DNA from 3 places in the Enterobacter sp. fkY84-1 genome. Region 2 is predicted to be linked to each of the others. Evidence: predicted binding sites of a transcription regulator. Region 2 holds the regulator's gene; each other region holds the start of a gene.
The links. Region 2 encodes LexA, which represses DNA repair genes until DNA is damaged. Its sites were predicted from a motif close to TNCTGTATGTACATACAGNA; they were not measured.
Positions count from the first base shown of each region.

Region 1: the regulator LexA is predicted to act here: its motif matches at 4,140-4,159, upstream of dinB (DNA polymerase IV).
Region 3: the regulator LexA is predicted to act here: its motif matches at 2,099-2,118, upstream of ACEPLT_RS08965 (metal-dependent hydrolase).

Region 1 is NZ_CP169393.1:915,696-921,884, reverse strand. It holds gene frsA (esterase FrsA) at 1-704, opposite strand, end outside; gene gpt (xanthine phosphoribosyltransferase) at 811-1,269, opposite strand; gene pepD (cytosol nonspecific dipeptidase) at 1,530-2,987, shown strand; gene dinB (DNA polymerase IV) at 3,064-4,122, opposite strand; gene nqrM ((Na+)-NQR maturation NqrM) at 4,231-4,434, opposite strand; gene nqrF (NADH:ubiquinone reductase (Na(+)-transporting) subunit F) at 4,434-5,657, opposite strand; gene nqrE (NADH:ubiquinone reductase (Na(+)-transporting) subunit E) at 5,668-6,189, opposite strand, start outside.
Region 2 is NZ_CP169393.1:306,148-312,336, forward strand. It holds gene gntU (gluconate transporter) at 1-774, shown strand, start outside; gene plsB (glycerol-3-phosphate 1-O-acyltransferase PlsB) at 879-3,299, opposite strand; gene ACEPLT_RS01405 (diacylglycerol kinase) at 3,454-3,822, shown strand; gene lexA (transcriptional repressor LexA) at 3,931-4,539, shown strand; gene dinF (MATE family efflux transporter DinF) at 4,603-5,940, shown strand; gene ACEPLT_RS01420 (CsbD family protein) at 6,061-6,189, shown strand, end outside.
Region 3 is NZ_CP169393.1:1,884,127-1,890,315, reverse strand. It holds gene ACEPLT_RS08980 (fructosamine kinase family protein) at 1-638, shown strand, start outside; gene ACEPLT_RS08975 (YniB family protein) at 675-1,211, opposite strand; gene hxpB (hexitol phosphatase HxpB) at 1,360-2,031, shown strand; gene ACEPLT_RS08965 (metal-dependent hydrolase) at 2,133-2,723, shown strand; gene tcyP (cystine/sulfocysteine:cation symporter) at 2,851-4,242, shown strand; gene cedA (cell division activator CedA) at 4,291-4,566, opposite strand; gene katE (catalase HPII) at 4,734-6,189, shown strand, end outside.

The DNA.
Region 1 (6,189 bases), 610 kb from region 2:
AAGCCAATTGAGGGCATATCCAGCGTCAGCATCGCGATCCCTTTTGGTGCGAAGTAGCGCTCATACAGGCTGTAATAGTCAATTTGCAGAGAGTCCAGCCCGCCGCACATCAGCACGGTCGGGAACGGGCCTTCACCTTCGGGCATATGCAGGAACCCGGTAACGGGCGCCCCGCCCGGAACAGCGAACTCAAGCTCGCGCATCTGGCCCGGCAGGCGTTGAGCCGCCTCTTCGTAGGCGCGATTCGCCAGCGCCTGCGCCTGTTCAGCCAGCTCATCGCCTTTTAAATGCGGGTAGGCGGCAATGGCATAGAGGTTGGCCGCATGCAGCCAGTGTTTGCCGCTGCGCGTGGCATCCTCTTCCTGGCTGGCTTTTTGCTGCCAGAGCATCGCCTGTTTAGACCACTCGTAGATCCAGTTTCCGCCACGGTAGCCCACTACCGTATCATAGAGTTCGCTGTCGGTACGCTCGGCTTCACTCATCACGATACGTGCCTGCACATCAAGGATTTCACGGGGATCGATACCGCGCCAGATCCACATCAGGCGGTTAATCATGCGATACCAGTGAGGCACGTTTTTACCGTCTAATGCAGACTGGACGGCAGGCTGAGTACCCGGATTGAAGCGACGCACCAGCGTCGACGTTTCAGGGTGTTTGAAACGGGGTTTGAAGAGAGTCTCGGTGAGATTCGCCTGCGTCATTGCATTGCCTCCATGAATACGTCGTATAGAGACTATTGTAACGCGCGCCAGACTAAAAAAAACAACGCCCGGCATCACCGGGCGTTAAATTAATTGCGGAACGTGATTAACGACCCGAGATTGGCGGTACGAAGACCACGCCCATATCCCATGGCTGTTCAATCCAGGTATCCTGCGGAATATCAATCACGTAATCGTCAACCAGCGGGCGGCCAGCAGGCTTCGCGAAGATAGTGACGAAATGTGCTTTCGGATACATTTCACGGATAGCCACCGCGGTACCGCCGGTATCCACCAGGTCATCAATAACGATGAAGCCTTCACCATCGCCTTCCGCGCGTTTCAGCACTTTCAGCTCGCGCTGGTTGTCATGGTCATAGCTGGAGATGCAAACGGTATCGACATGACGAATACCCAGCTCACGTGCCAGCAGCGCCCCCGGTACCAGACCGCCACGGCTGACGGCAATAATGCCTTTCCACTGTTCGGAAGGCATCAGACGCGCAGCCAGTTTGCGTGCGTGAATCTGCAACATGTCCCAGGTGACGACGTATTTTTCGCTCATGTGAAGTGTCCCAGCCTGTTTTTATACGGCTTAAAAAGTGTTCGAGGGGGAAATAGGTTGCGCGAGATTATAGAGATCTGACGCACTAAAAACCAGTGTTTAGCGCCCTCTGCCTGAGTTTTTACATGCTTTATGCTACCAGCCAGCAGAGAAAGTGGTATTCTCAGTTTCATCTCGCAAGCCTGACTTGTGGTAACTATTAACCTGCTAACCCTGTGACCTGCAACCCTGTTTGCAGCGCCTCGACAAGGAGACTTATCGTGTCTGAACTGTCTCAACTATCTCCGCAGCCGCTGTGGGATATTTTTGCCAAAATCTGCTCCATTCCACACCCTTCCTACCATGAAGAACAGCTTGCCGAACATATTATGGGCTGGGCGAAGGAAAAAGGTCTGCATGCGGAACGTGACCAGGTTGGCAACATTCTGATCCGCAAACCCGCCACCGCAGGCATGGAAAACCGTAAACCGGTTGTGCTGCAGGCGCACCTGGACATGGTGCCACAGAAGAACAACGACACCGTTCACGACTTCACCAAAGACCCGATTCAGCCGTACATCGACGGCGACTGGGTGAAAGCGCGCGGCACCACCCTGGGTGCGGATAACGGCATCGGTATGGCCTCTGCGCTGGCCGTGCTGGCTGACGACAGCGTTGAGCACGGTCCACTGGAAGTGCTGCTGACCATGACCGAAGAAGCGGGCATGGACGGGGCGTTCGGTCTGCAGGCGAACTGGCTGCAGGCGGATATCCTGATCAACACCGACTCCGAAGAAGAAGGCGAGATCTACATGGGCTGCGCGGGCGGGATTGATTTCATCTCTACCCTGCCGCTGTCACGCGAAGCGATTCCTGCCGGTTTCCAGACCTTCAAGCTGACGCTGAAAGGGCTGAAAGGCGGCCACTCCGGCGGTGATATTCATCTGGGTCTGGGTAACGCCAACAAGCTGCTGGCACGCTTCCTGGCAGGCCATGCGGCCGAGCTGGATCTGCGTCTGGTAGACTTCAACGGCGGTACCCTGCGCAACGCGATCCCGCGCGAAGCCTTCGCCACCGTAGCGGTTCCAGCGGCAAAAGCCGACGAGCTGAAAAAACTCTCCACCGTGTACCTGGATATCCTGAAAAACGAACTGTCGGCGAAAGAGAAGAACCTGACCGTGGTGCTGGAATCCGTCTCCACGGATAAAGCCGCGCTGACCGTGCAGTCTCGTGACACCTTCGTTCAGCTGCTGAACGCGACGCCAAACGGCGTAATCCGCAACTCTGACGTGGCGAAAGGCGTAGTGGAAACCTCACTGAACGTGGGCGTGGTGACCATGAGCGACGACAGCGCGGAGATCATCTGCCTGATCCGCTCCCTTATCGACAGCGGTAAAGAGTATGTGGTGAGCATGCTGGAATCTCTGGGTACGCTGGCGGGCGCAAAAACCTCCGCTAAAGGCAGCTACCCGGGCTGGCAGCCGGATGCAAGCTCTCCGGTGATGGCACTGGTGCGTGAAACCTACCAGCGTCTGTTCAACAGCACGCCGAACATTCAGGTGATCCACGCGGGTCTGGAATGCGGTCTGTTCAAGAAACCGTATCCGGATATGGATATGGTGTCCATCGGGCCAACCATTACCGGCCCGCACTCGCCGGATGAGCAGGTTCATATCGAAAGCGTCGGTCACTACTGGACGCTGCTGACTGAACTGCTGAAGGCGATCCCAGTTAAGTAATACCCTCATCCCAACCCTCTCCCACAGGGATAGGGTGAAAAACCCAGGCCCGGTAAGCGTAGCGCACCGGGCTTTTTTACAATCCTAATACCAGCTGTCGCTCTAACTGCGGATCCAGCAGCGTGACGTGCAATCCCACCAGCCTCACCCCTCGCCCGCCCCTGCGCTCTTCCCATGCCTTTTTTGCCGTCGCGATAAGATCGTCTTTATTAAGACGCGGCCAGACGTGTTCCTGCGTGGTCTGCTGAAAATCGTTGAATTTGAGCTTGATGCCCTGACGGGCAATCAGCAGGTCCGGTTTTACCTTGCTTAAGCGTCGTTCCAGCTCAGGATAAAGCTGTTCCGTGATAATGGTTTCGCATTCGGACCAGTCATGAATATCTTCAATGAGGGTTCGCTCGACGCCGACGGATTTCCGCAGCCGTTCGCTGTTCACATCGCGATCGTCAATCCCCTGGCTGCGCTCCCACAGCACGCGGCCAAACTTCCCGAAGCGCTTGAGCAGCATGGCGAGGTCGCTTCGCTGCACGTCTTCGCAGGTGCGTAATCCCATGCTTTCCAGCTTTGCGGCGGAGACTTTCCCGACGCCGGGGATTTTGCCAAGCGGCAGCGTTTTTAAAAATGCAGGCACCTCTTCCGGCGTAATGACGTACTGGCCGTTGGGCTTATTTAAATCCGAAGCGATTTTGGCAAGGAATTTAACGGGCGCGACCCCTGCAGATGCCGTCAGATTCAGCTCGTTGAAAATCGTCTGGCGGATCTCCTGCGCCATCAGCGTGGCGGAGCCGTGGCAGTGCACGCTGTCGGTCACATCGAGATAGGCTTCGTCCAGCGACAGCGGTTCTATCAAAGAGGTATAGCGGGAGAAGATTTCCCGAATATGAAGGGAAGCCTCTTTATAGGCGTCGAACCGCCCGGGCAGAAGCGTGAGATGAGGGCAAAGCTTTAAGGCCATCGCCGTCGGCATGGCGCTACGCACGCCAAATTTGCGCGCAGGGTAGTTGGCGGTGCTGATAACGCCACGCTGAACGCGGCTGCCGCCAATGGCGATGGGAATATCCCGCAGCGCTGGGTTGTCTCGCATCTCCACTGCGGCAAAAAAGCAGTCCATATCAACATGGATTATTTTGCGCATAGTAAGCCCTCACTCATCACTGGATAAGTATACAGTAAACAAATGAGGATTGAGAAGCAGATGTAAGAATGCCGGGTGGCGGCTTTGCCTTACCCGGCCTACAAAAACTTAAATAATGCGCTGCTGCTCGCGCGCCATGCGTTTTTTGCGGGCGTCGCACGGTTCCGGGCAGTCGCAGACCTTCTCCATGCCAATGGAGGAAATACCGCCGCAGCTGCCCTGAATGCTTTTCCGCTTAACGATCCAGCCTAAAGACATGCCAAAGATGACAAGTACAAAAACCACAAAGGTTGCCAGAAACGTCAGCATCATCAGCCTCCAAAGTCATCGAGCATGATGTTCTCATCTTCGACGCCGAGATCTTTCAGCATCTTAATCACGGCGGCGTTCATCATCGGCGGACCACACATATAGAACTCGCAGTCCTCGGGAGCCGGGTGCTGTTTAAGGTAGTTTTCATACAGCACGTTGTGGATGAACCCCGTATAGCCCGTCCAGTTATCTTCCGGCTGCGGATCGGAGAGCGCCACGTGGAAGGTAAAGTTCGGGTTTTCACGCGCCAGCTGTTCAAACTCATCATCGTAGAACATCTCACGCAGCGAACGCGCCCCGTACCAGAAGCTGATTTTACGCTTGCTGCCGATCCGCTTGAGCTGGTCAAAGATGTGCGAGCGCATCGGGGCCATGCCGGCACCGCCGCCGATAAAGACCATTTCCGCGTCGGTATCTTTCGCGAAGAACTCACCGAACGGGCCGGAGATGGTCACCTTATCGCCCGGCTTCAGGGACCAGATGTATGATGACATCACGCCCGGCGGCGCATCCGGCACATTCGGTGGCGGCGTGGCGATACGCACGTTGAGCATAATAATACCCTTCTCTTCCGGGTAGTTGGCCATCGAGTAGGCGCGCAGCGTCGGCTCTTTCACCTCAGATACAAAGCGGAAGAGATTGAATTTGTCCCAGTCGGCGCGGTACGCCTGCGGAACGTCAAAGTCCGCATACGCCACGGTATGCTCAGGGCACTCAATCTGAATGTATCCTCCGGCGCGGAACGGGACATCTTCCCCTTCCGGCACCCGCAGCTTCAGCTCTTTGATAAAGGTAGCTTTGTTATCATTAGAGATAACTTCACATTCCCATTTTTTGACGCCGAAAATCTCTTCCGGCAGTTCAATCTTCATGTTCTGACGCACTGCGACCTGACAGGCCAGACGGCAGCCCTCTTTTGCCTCACGCTTTGTGATATGCGACAGCTCGGTGGGCAGAATATCGCCGCCACCCTCTTTTACCGTCACGCGGCACTGCCCGCAGGAGCCGCCGCCGCCGCAGGCCGAGGAGACAAAAATACCGTTACCGGACAGCGTGTTGAGCAGCTTATCTCCCGCAGGCGTGCGGATCTGATTCTGCGGATCGTCGTTAATATCAATCACCACGTCGCCGGAATTCACCAGCTTCGCGCGCGCCGCCAGAATGAGCCCTGACAGCACCAGTACAATCAGCGTGAACATCACCACGCCAAGAATAATTTCCATCTGTTAGCCCTTATAGCTGCACACCGGAGAAGGACATGAAGCCCAGCGCCATCAGCCCGGTGGTGATAAAGGTGATCCCTAAGCCACGCAGGCCTGCAGGCACGTTGGCATATTTCATTTTTTCGCGGATCCCCGCCATGGTGACAATCGCCAGCATCCACCCGATGCCGGAGCCGAAACCGTACACCACAGATTCACTGAAGTTGTAATCACGCTGAACCATAAACGAGACGCCGCCGAAGATGGCGCAGTTCACCGCGATCAGCGGCAGGAAGATCCCCAGCGCGTTGTACAGCGACGGGAAGTACTTATCGAGGATCATCTCCAGGATTTGCACCAGCGCGGCAATCACGCCAATAAAGGTGATGAAGTTCAGGAAGCTGAGGTCAACCCCTTCCACCAGCGCGCCGTCCCGCAGCACAAAGTTGTAGACCAGATTGTTAATCGGTACAGATAAGCCAAGCACCACGGTGACCGCGATACCCAGCCCAAATGCCGTCGACACTTTTTTGGACACCGCAAGGAACGTACA
Region 2 (6,189 bases):
ATGATTATCGCCGGTCCGCTGTGGGGCAACTTCATCAGCCGTTACGTTGAGCTGCACATTCCGGACGACATTACCGAGCCGCACCTGGGCGAGGGCAAAATGCCATCCTTCGGCTTCAGCCTGTCGCTGATCCTGCTGCCGCTAGTGCTGGTGGGCCTGAAAACCATCGCCGCGCGCTTTGTGCCGGTCGGTTCTACCGCCTACGAATGGTTTGAGTTCATTGGTCATCCGTTCACGGCGATCCTGGTGGCGTGCCTGGTGGCGATTTACGGCCTGGCGATGCGTCAGGGGATGCCAAAAGACCGGGTGATGGAGATCTGCGGTGCGGCGCTGCAGCCTGCGGGGATTATCCTGCTGGTGATCGGTGCAGGCGGCGTGTTCAAGCAGGTGCTGGTGGATTCCGGCGTGGGCCCGGCTCTGGGCGAAGCGCTGACCGGGATGGGCCTGCCGATTGCGGTCACCTGCTTTGTGCTGGCTGCGGCGGTACGTATCATCCAGGGTTCCGCCACCGTGGCGTGTTTAACCGCCGTGGGTCTGGTGATGCCGGTGATTGAACAGCTGAACTACTCCGGTGCCCAGATGGCCGCGCTCTCTATCTGTATCGCGGGCGGTTCGATTGTGGTCTCTCACGTTAACGACGCCGGCTTCTGGCTGTTCGGTAAGTTTACCGGCGCCACCGAAGCGCAAACCCTGAAAACCTGGACGCTGATGGAAACTATCCTCGGCACGACGGGTGCAATTGTCGGGATGATTGCCTTTACGCTGCTCAGCTAAATGCGGTGATTTAACAAGGCTAAAAATAAGGCCCGGTAGCGTCAGCGCTTACCGGGCCTTTTTATTATCCAGGGCATCAGGCCGGGCCATAACCCGGCATTGTGTTACTCACCCTGCGTGGCGCTCTCAATCGTCAAGCGCACGTCCGAGGTAATCAGCTCCGCCAGCATCTGGTACACCTTCAACGTCTCTTCCGGCTCGGCATCACCCGTATCGCTGATGAAGCCTTCATCGCGCAGCGTCAGCACCAGAGAACTGAAGACCGCTTTGTCGAAGAATTCAGGGGCGTTAATACCGTGCAGAACGGACAGGCGCTGGGCCAGCGTCCGGCTCTCTTTCTCCAGCGTACCGCGGTTGATGGACGGGTTCGCGCTCAGCAGCCAGAACGTGATGGCGTAGCGCTGCAGCGTTTCGCGCGCACCGGCCGCCAGCAGCTGCAGGGTGCGGGAGCGTGACGGATTGATGTGCAGCTCGTCGTTGTTCAGGGTAATCAGCCCCTGGCGACGCATCTCTTCCGTCATCTTATCCAGTTCTGTCGCCAGCTCATCCTTACTCCAGCGCAGGAACAGCTCCGCTTTCAGCATTGGATAGATGGTCTCAAGATGGCGCAATAGCTCCTGACGGGAGATATGACGATGCTGGGTAATAATGGCGGCCATGAGCGACGGCAGCATCAGCATATGCGTGATGTTGTTGCGGTAGTAGGTCATCAGCACCGCCTGCTCGCGCGGCAGAATGATGATGTCGCCGATCGTGTCCTTCTCCACTTCAAACTTGTTCATCTGCAACGCGTGATCGATAAGTTCACTGGCGGTTGCAGAAGGCACGGTCGAGTCAACCGAATACGGCACGTTACGCATCATGTCCAGATAGCAATCCAGCTGCTCCGTGAGCTGTTCACGGGTCAGCGAGCGCTGACGTGAAGCCAGCAGCGCCGTACAGCAGAGGTTCATGGCGTTAGCCGCACCGGCGTTGTTAATGCGCACCATCAGCTCGGACGCGATGCCGTTAACCGTTGGCGTTAGCCAGGCCGGACGCACCGCTTCGATAGGATCGATGGACTCGCGCCACTCCGGCACGTGATGGTTCAGGTAGGTCATCAGCGGCATCGGCTCGCCGAAGTTCACGTAGCCCTGACCGAGATTGCGCAGCTTGCTCAAGCCGCGCAGCATCTGCGGCAGGCTCTCTTTCTCTTTGGTCGCGCCACGCAGCTCTTTCGCGTACGTGCCCACTTCCATCACGTGCTCGTAGCCGATGTAGATAGGCACCAGCGTGATCGGACGGGTACCTCCGCGCAGCATGGCCTGGATGGTCATCGACAGCGTGCCGGTCTTCGGATCGAGCAGACGACCGGTACGGGAACGACCGCCCTCCACGAAGTACTCCACGGAATAGCCGCGGCTGAACAGCTCGCCCAGATACTCGCGGAACACGGTGGAGTAGAGCTTGTTGCCCTTGAAGGTACGACGAATAAAGAACGCGCCCAGGCGGCGGAAAATCGGGCCCGCGGGCCAGAAGTTCAGGTTGATACCGGCTGCGATGTGCGGTGGCACCAGCCCCTGGTGATAGAGCACGTAGGAAAGGAGCAGGTAGTCCATGTGGCTGCGGTGGCAGGGGACATAGACAATCTCATGGCCATCGTGCGCCAGCTGACGCACGCGCTCGGCGTTATGGACGTTGATACCCTGATACAGGCGGTTCCAGGTAAAGCCGAGAATACGATCGGACAGGCGAATCATCTCGTAAGAGAAGTTCGCTGCGATCTCTTCCATCAGCGCAATGGCGTTCTGCTGAGCTTTCTCATGCGAAATTTTCTTGCTGCGCGCTTCATCTTCAACGGCGCGGGCAATCGCTTTTGAAGCCAATAGCTTGTTGAACAGGTCCTGACGCGCCGGGAGGCGTGGCCCTACGGCCGCCAGGCGCTGACGGGCGAAGTGCATACGCGCCACGCGCGCCAGTTTTTGCGCGATGATCTTGTCGGTGCCGTGCTCGTCCGCCATGCGACGCAGCGAAACGGAAGGGGAGAAGCGCACGAAGCTGTCGCGTCCCAGCCAGGAGACCGCGAAGAACTTCTGGATGCCGTTAAGCATGCGCAGCGGCGGATTCTCTTCGCCTTTTTCACGACCCGGACGACGACCAAACATCACCGATACCGGCACCATCTGCACATCCAGATCGGGGTTGCTGCGGTGCAGATCGAGATAGTCATGGAACAGCTTGATGGACTCTTCTTTCGGCGTGTAATAGGTAAACACGCGCGGCCCGCCGTGGATGAAGACGTAGCGCGGGAGCAGCGTACCGTCAACTTCCAGCGGTTCAAGCGGGTCAGGTAAGTCATGCGCCAGACACTGGGCGCGAAGCGTCAGTAAGTCTGCCTTCGAGTTATAAGGCAAAACGTACATAATGGGGCGCGACGTATCGAGCCCCAGTTCCAGCGCGGGTTCTGCTGGGATAGACTTGCTTTTTACCAGGATGCTTAATGGTAAATTAAGTAATTTGTAGTAAATTCGTGGCCAGCCGGACATAAACGATGTAAAGCCTCTGGTTAATAATGCAATTGCGGCGCAAGGATAACAGAAAGCGCGCAAAATTTCTGTTGTTACCCGTCATACTTCAGGCTGTAGCGAAACGCGCTCCGCCTCATGTTAATGACGCTCTTTTTTAAAAAAGGTTCTTTTAATGGCCAATAATACCACTGGGTTAACGCGTATCATCAAAGCCGCCGGCTATTCATGGAAAGGTTTCCGTGCCGCATGGGTCAACGAAGCCGCTTTTCGCCAGGAGGGCGTCGCCGCAATCATCGCGGTGATCGTCGCCTGTTTCCTTGATGTTGATGCGATTACCCGCGTACTGCTTATCGGTTCCGTACTTCTGGTGATGATAGTGGAAATTCTTAATAGCGCTATTGAGGCCGTTGTTGATCGCATTGGTTCCGATTTCCATGAGCTTTCTGGCCGTGCAAAAGACATGGGCTCTGCTGCCGTGTTGCTGGCGATTATCACTGCCGTTATCACCTGGGTCACCCTGCTTTGGTCACATTTCCGATGAGCCTCGAGGAATAATTAAGTCCCTGGTTTTTTGTGCAGTTTTTGGTTCCAAAATCGCCTTTGACTGTATATACTCACAGCATAACTGTATATACACCCAGGGGGCGGAATGAAAGCGTTAACGACCAGGCAGCAAGAGGTGTTTGATCTCATTCGGGATCATATCGGCCAGACGGGTATGCCACCCACGCGTGCGGAAATCGCGCAGCGTCTGGGCTTCCGTTCTCCGAATGCTGCCGAGGAACACCTGAAAGCGCTGGCGCGTAAGGGTGTGATTGAGATTGTGTCAGGCGCGTCGCGTGGTATCCGCCTGCTGGTGGAAGAAGAGACGGGCATTCCGCTGATAGGCCGCGTTGCTGCAGGTGAGCCGCTGCTGGCACAACAGCATATTGAAGGTCACTACCAGGTCGATCCCGGCATGTTCAAACCGAGCGCTGATTTCCTGCTGCGCGTCAGCGGCATGTCGATGAAAGACATCGGCATTCTTGATGGCGATCTGCTTGCGGTGCATAAAACCCAGGACGTGCGAAACGGCCAGGTCGTGGTCGCACGCATTGATGACGAAGTGACCGTTAAGCGTCTGAAAAAGCAGGGTAACACTGTTCAGTTGCTGCCCGAAAACAGCGAGTTCACCCCGATTGTGGTCGACCTCCGCGAACAGAGCTTCTCTATTGAAGGTCTGGCGGTAGGCGTGATTCGCAACGGTGAATGGCTGTAATCTCTTCCTGACAGGCTATGGCACCGCTGTAGCCTGATTCATTCCCCACTCCCGGTATCTTTCATGTCACTGCTGACGGCATCCGATAAGGCATTGTGGCGTCTTGCTCTGCCGATGATTTTCTCCAATATTACCGTGCCCTTGCTGGGGCTGGTTGATACTGCCGTTATAGGCCATCTTGATTCACCGGTTTATCTTGGCGGCGTGGCGATTGGCGCGACGGCAACCAGCTTCCTGTTTATGCTGCTGCTCTTTTTGCGCATGAGTACCACCGGTCTTACCGCACAGGCTTATGGCGCGAAAGATCCGCTGCGTCTGGCGCGCGCACTGGTGCAGCCGCTGATCCTCGCGCTTGGCGCGGGTGCGTTAATCGTTGTATTGCGGGCCCCCCTGATCGATCTTGCGCTTCATATCGTCGGTGGCAGCGAAGCGGTACTGGCGCAGGCGCGACGGTTCCTGGAAATCCGCTGGCTCAGCGCACCCGCCTCGCTGGCAAACCTGGTTCTGCTGGGGTGGCTACTGGGCGTGCAGTACGCCCGCGCGCCCGTGATTTTGCTGGTGGTGGGTAATCTGCTCAACATTGTTCTGGACGTCTGGCTGGTCATGGGTCTGCATATGAACGTGCAGGGCGCGGCGCTGGCGACGGCGATTGCCGAATACGGGACCTTTATCATTGGCTTGTGGATGGTCCGGCGTGTGCTGGCCATGCGCGGGATCTCCCTGGCGCTGCTCAAAACCGCATGGCGCGGCAATATCCGTAAGCTGCTGGCGCTCAACCGTGACATCATGTTGCGCTCGCTTCTTCTTCAGCTCTGCTTTGGTGCGCTGACGGTTTTCGGGGCTCGACTGGGGCCGGAAATCGTTGCGGTGAATGCGGTATTGATGACGCTTCTGACCTTTACCGCCTATGCGTTGGACGGATTTGCCTACGCGGTTGAAGCGCATTCCGGGCAGGCGTACGGCGCGCGCGAAAGCGGGCAGCTTCGGGAGGTGTGGCGGGCTGCCTGCCGTCAGTCGGGGCTGGTGGCGCTGGCCTTTGGTCTGGTTTACGCCTGCTTCGGTGAGCAAATCGTTGCATTGCTTACCTCTCTCCCTGCGCTGCGCGAGCTGGCGAGCCACTATCTGATCTGGCAAGTCGTCTTACCGGTGGTTGGCGTCTGGTGTTATCTGCTGGACGGCATGTTTATTGGGGCGACGCGCGGAGCCGAAATGCGCAACAGTATGGCTGTCGCGGCGGCCGGATTTGGCCTGACGCTGCTGACGCTCCCCTGGCTGGGTAATCATGGCCTGTGGCTGGCCCTGGCCGTCTTCCTCTCGCTGCGCGGGTTATCGCTGGCGTTTATCTGGCACCGGCACTGGCAAAACAATACCTGGTTTCCCTCGCGCTCCGATATATCGTGACGGTTAAAGATTCCGAATATGAAATTAACCACGGAATCCTTAACTACAATAATTATCACGTCCAGCAGAAAAGAACGTAACGGACGTTACGACCCGACGCTTAACGAAGAGGACACGATGATGAATAAAGACGAAATCGGCGGCAACTGGAAGCAGTTCAAAGGTAAAGCGAAAGAACAGTGGGGTAAGCTGACGGATGACGACATGACCGTTATCGAAGGTAAACGCGATCAGCTTGTCGGTAAAATC
Region 3 (6,189 bases), 1.6 Mb from region 2:
AGGTTCTGGCCGTCGGTAGCGACCGCGATTACAGTTTTCTGGTCATGGAATATCTCCCCGCCCGTCCGCTGGATGCCCATAACGCTTTCATTCTTGGCCAGCAGCTAGCGCGCCTCCATCAGTGGAGCGACCAGCCGCAGTTTGGCCTGGATTTTGACAACGATCTCTCCACCACGCCACAGCCCAATGCCTGGCAGCGCCGCTGGTCGACGTTTTTTGCCGAGCAGCGCATTGGCTGGCAGCTAGAGCTTGCCGCCGAAAAAGGGCTGGAATTTGGCAATATTGATGCCATCGTCGAACACGTGCAGCAACGTCTGGCCTCTCACCAGCCTCAGGCGTCTCTGCTCCACGGTGATTTGTGGTCCGATAACTGCGCGCTGGGGCCCAACGGCCCCTATATCTTCGACCCGGCCTGCTACTGGGGCGACCGTGAGTGCGACCTTGCCATGCTGCCGCTGCACCCAGAACAACCGCCGCAGATATACGACGGGTATCAGTCGGTTTCCCCCCTGCCGCCCGGCTTCCTCGATCGTCAACCGGTGTATCAGCTTTATACGCTGATGAACCGCGCCATACTTTTTGGTGGGGAACACCTGGTTAACGCCCAGCGAGCGCTTGAGCGCATGCTTGCCGCCTGAGACGCGAACGGGTGGACTTGCCGCCACCCGTATCGGTTACAGAAAACCGAGCAGTGAGAAGAAGAAGTATCCTGCCACAATGATAATCACGGGAAGGATATAGAGCGGAAAAATTTGCAGGAAAATGGTGTGACGCGGCACAACAATGCGGGATTCAATCTGCTCCCGGCTCATGCCTTCCGGGCCTTTGGCCTGCTCCAGAATGAGCTGGTCCTCGACGCCCTCGCGTAAGAAGCGCGTCTGACGGCTCATTCGCGCGCCAGAGGCCTGCAGCGCCAGCGCAACAAAGATCAGGGCGTAGATCACCCAAAAGCCGATATTCAGCTGATGCTGAAAATCCGGGGTCGGTGAGTTAAACCAGAAGACATTCAAGAATGGCGTATTAAAACGCATCATCTCAATCATCACATGCGCAAAATCAAGCATAACCGCATTGATACCCGGCTGTTTTTCGCTGTGATCGTACATAAATTTGAGTACAGAAATCAGCGTAGAAATGACGGCAGGAATAAAAATCACCCAGCCAGCAATACGTTTTAAGACCGCAATGCGTCCAGCTTGTTGATACGTCATCAGTTCCTCTTCATAAAGACGCGTTATTTGTGCCTAAGTCTACCTGCTGGTCATCAATTTCGCCCGCTCTTTAAAAGCAATATGCTAAATTGCAGAGTGTGCTTAGCACTTATCGTCTGTCGAACACCCTGGATAAGGAGACGTTGTGATGTCGACACCGCGCCAAATTCTTGCCGCAATTTTTGACATGGATGGATTACTGATCGATTCCGAACCGTTGTGGGATCGCGCCGAACTGGAGGTCATGGCCAGCCTGGGCGTGGATATCAGCCGCCGTAATGAACTTCCCGATACGCTGGGCCTGCGCATCGATATGGTGGTTGACCTGTGGTTTGCCCAACAGCCGTGGGCTGGACCGGGTCGTGATGAAGTGACCGCGCGCATTATCAGCCGCGCCATTTCGCTGGTAGAAGAGAGCAAGCCGCTGCTGCCCGGCGTACGTGAGGCCGTCGCGCTGTGTAAAGCCCAGGGGCTCAAGGTCGGCCTGGCCTCGGCGTCACCGCTGCATATGCTGGAAAAAGTACTCATCATGTTTGAACTGCGCGACAGTTTCGACGCGCTGGCGTCCGCTGAGAAATTGCCTTACAGCAAGCCGCACCCGCAGGTCTATCTCGACTGTGCCGCTAAGCTCGGCGTGGATCCCCTCAACTGCGTTGCGCTGGAAGATTCCGTTAACGGCATGATAGCGTCTAAAGCCGCGCGGATGCGCTCCATTGTGGTGCCTGCGGAAGAAGGCCGCCACGATCCCCGGTTTGCCCTTGCCGATGTGAAGCTGATTTCACTGGCAGAACTCACGGCGCATCACCTGCGGGGCGGTTAAGACCCTCCTGCAGTTTGTGACAAACAGTTACACCGTCACCTCTTCCGCCTACTGTATAAAAACCCTATACTGTATGAATTGACAGTTTTATGGGTTTTATCATGACGGCGGAAGGCCACCTGCTTTTTTCTATCGCGTGCGCAGTATTTGCCAAAAACGCTGAACTTACCCCCGTGCTGGCACAGGGGGACTGGTGGCATATCGTCCCTTCCGCCGTTTTGACCTGTCTGCTGCCCGACATTGACCATCCCAAGTCCTTCCTCGGTCAGCGCCTGAAGTGGGTGTCAAAACCCATCGCCCGCGCGTTCGGCCACCGGGGGTTTACGCACAGCCTGCTGGCCGTGTTTGGCCTGCTGACGCTTTTCTATTTAAAAGTGCCCGAAAGCTGGATCGTCCCCGCCGATGCCATTCAGGGGATGGTGCTGGGCTATCTGAGCCATATTCTGGCCGATATGCTGACGCCTGCGGGCGTACCGCTGCTGTGGCCCTGCCGCTGGCGCTTCCGTTTTCCTATCCTGGCACCGCAGAAAGGGAACCAGCTTGAGCGCGTCTTGTGCATGGCGCTGTTTGCTTACGCCGTCTGGATGCCGCAAACGTTGCCCGAAAACAGTGCAGTCCGCTGGTCTTCCCAGATGATTAATTCGCTGCAATTTCAGTTCAATCGCTTTATTCACCACCAGATTGAACAGTAAACCAACAAAACTATCCCATTTGTCATAACCCATTCCATTTGGATATAAGCGCGACATCACACTTCTGCTAACCTTCCGCCAACAGGATCGGTAAAAACCGACCCGATAATAAATCAGGAGAACGGGGATGAATTTTCCACTCATCGCGAACGTCGTTGTGTTCGTTGTATTGCTATTGCTTCTCGCGCAGGCGCGCCATAAACAGTGGAGCCTGGCGAAAAAGGTGCTGGTTGGTCTGGCCATGGGTGTCGTATTTGGTCTGGCATTACAGGCTATTTATGGCTCCGATAATCCAGTACTGAAAGATTCCATTCAGTGGTTCAACATTGTCGGTAACGGCTATGTTCAGCTGCTGCAGATGATCGTTATGCCGCTGGTATTCGCCTCTATTCTGAGCGCCGTTGCCCGCCTGCATAACGCGACCCAGTTGGGAAAAATCAGTTTCCTGACCATTGGTACGCTACTGTTCACCACGCTGATTGCCGCGCTGGTGGGTGTGCTGGTCACTAACCTGTTTGGCCTGACCGCAGAAGGTCTGGTTCAGGGGACCGCTGAAACGGCACGTCTGACCGCAATTCAGACCAACTACGTGGGTAAAGTAGCTGACCTGACCGTGCCGCAGATGGTGCTCTCCTTCATTCCGAAGAACCCGTTTGCTGACCTGACCGGTGCGAGCCCAACCTCCATCATCAGCGTGGTTATTTTCGCCGCGTTCCTGGGCGTGGCGGCGCTGAAGCTGCTGAAAGACGATGCGCCAAAAGGCGAACGCGTGCTGACCGCGATTGATACCCTGCAAAGCTGGGTGATGAAGCTGGTTCGTCTGGTCATGCAGCTCACCCCTTACGGCGTGCTGGCGCTGATGACCAAAGTGGTTGCCGGCTCTAACCTGCAGGACATCATTAAGCTGGGCAGCTTCGTTGTCGCCTCTTACCTGGGCCTTGGCATTATGTTCGTGGTGCACGGCATCCTGCTGGGCGTGAACGGCGTCAGCCCGCTGAAATACTTCCGTAAGGTCTGGCCGGTACTGACCTTTGCCTTCACCAGCCGTTCCAGCGCCGCGTCTATTCCGCTGAACGTTGAAGCACAGACTCGTCGTCTGGGCGTGCCTGAATCCATCGCCAGCTTCTCTGCCTCCTTTGGTGCCACCATTGGTCAGAACGGCTGTGCGGGTCTGTACCCGGCGATGCTGGCGGTAATGGTTGCTCCTACAGTCGGCATCAACCCGCTGGATCCGGTCTGGATCGCCACGCTGGTCGGGATCGTCACCGTAAGCTCCGCAGGCGTTGCGGGCGTTGGCGGCGGTGCTACCTTCGCCGCGCTGATTGTGCTGCCTGCGCTGGGTCTGCCCGTGACGCTGGTTGCCCTGCTGATCTCCGTTGAGCCGCTGATCGACATGGGCCGTACCGCGCTGAACGTCAGCGGCTCTATGACCGCCGGTACGCTGACCAGCCAGTGGCTGAAGCAGACCGACAAAGCGATTCTGGAAAGTGAAGACGACGCCGAACTGGCGCATCGTTAATCGCTGTAGATATAAAAAAACCGCCAACAGGCGGTTTTTTTATGGCTGTTATTCTTCAACCTCTTCATCCTGGCGGATCTGCATCGCCCACCGCTGTGCGGACTCCGGCACCGTAAAGGTGGGAGAGCGACGGAAATGCTCGCCGATTAGCACAAAGGCCACGTATTTCCCCCGTAACTGCCACACATCGCGAAAACCCTCCACTTTCAGGGCATGGTCTGGCGGCGCGGGCTCAACGCGGGGCACATAGCTAATAACCTGGCGGTTTTGTTGACGAAGAGGTTTCATAAGCGACGGATTCACTAAAGCAAATTCTTGAAGCAGGAAAATTCTATCATAGCCGATCCTGCTGCCTTCCGTCGCGCTCCGAGTGGGTGAGATGGCTCCTTTCGTTAATGATGGCATGTGAAAACTCTTAGTTCGCGAGCCATCTCACGACATTGTTCTATCCTTAATAGGGTTTTTAGCAATGGATAAAGGAGAAGCGTGCAATGTCGAACAAAGATAAAACACATCAATCACCGATTCATGGCACTGAAGAATCTCAACCGGGCATGGACTCTCTCGCCCCTGCAGACGGCTCTCACCGCCCCTCCCCGGGCCCTTCCGCACCAGGCGAACAGCCTACCGCACCGGGAAGCATGAAATCCCCGGATACGGGAAACGATAAGCTGAAATCGCTTGAGCCACACCGTAAAGGCGGCGAAGGTTTTGCGCTCACCACCAATCAGGGCGTGCGCATTGCTGACGATCAGAACTCACTTCGCGCAGGCTCGCGCGGGCCAACCCTGCTGGAAGACTTCATTCTGCGGGAAAAAATCACCCATTTTGACCACGAGCGGATACCGGAACGCATCGTCCACGCACGCGGTTCCGCTGCGCACGGCTATTTTCAGCCCTACAAGAGCCTGAAGGCGATCACCAAAGCGGACTTCCTCTCCGACCCGGATAAAATTACCCCGGTATTTGTGCGTTTCTCCACCGTGCAGGGCGGCGCAGGTTCGGCAGACACCGTCCGGGATATCCGCGGCTTTGCCACCAAGTTTTATACCGAAGAGGGGATTTTCGATCTGGTCGGCAATAACACGCCGGTGTTTTTCATTCAGGACGCGCATAAATTTCCTGACTTTGTCCATGCGGTAAAACCGGAGCCCCACTGGGCCATACCGCAGGGACAAAGTGCGCACGACACCTTCTGGGACTATGTCTCCCTGCAGCCTGAAACCTTACACAACGTGATGTGGGCGATGTCAGACCGCGGGATCCCCCGCAGCTACCGCACCATGGAGGGGTTCGGCATCCATACCTTCCGAATGATCAACGCCGAGGGGAAAGCCACGTTTGTCCGTTTCCACTGGAAGCCGGTGGCGGGTAAAGCCTCGCTGGTGTGGGACGAGGCGCAGAAGCTGACCGGGCGCGATCCGGACTTCCATCGCCGCGAGCTCTGGGAATCCATTGAAGCGGGCGACTTCCCGGAATACGAGCTGGGCCTGCAGCTCATCCCGGAAGAGGACGAATTTAAGTTCGATTTCGACCTTCTGGACCCGACGAAGCTGATCCCGGAAGAGCTGGTACCGGTGCAGCTGGTGGGTAAAATGGTGCTCAACCGCAACCCGGATAACTTCTTTGCCGAAAACGAGCAGGCCGCGTTCCACCCGGGGCATATCGTGCCGGGGCTGGACTTCACCAACGATCCGCTCCTGCAGGGACGCCTTTTCTCCTATACCGATACGCAGATTAGCCGACTCGGCGGGCCGAACTTCCACGAAATTCCGATTAACCGCCCAACCTGCCCGTATCACAACTTCCAGCGCGACGGGATGCACCGTCAGGATATTGATACCAACCCGGCAAACTATGAGCCGAACTCCATCAACGATAACTGGCCGCGTGAAACGCCTCCCGGACCGAAACGCGGTGGATTCGAATCGTATCAGGAGCGTATCG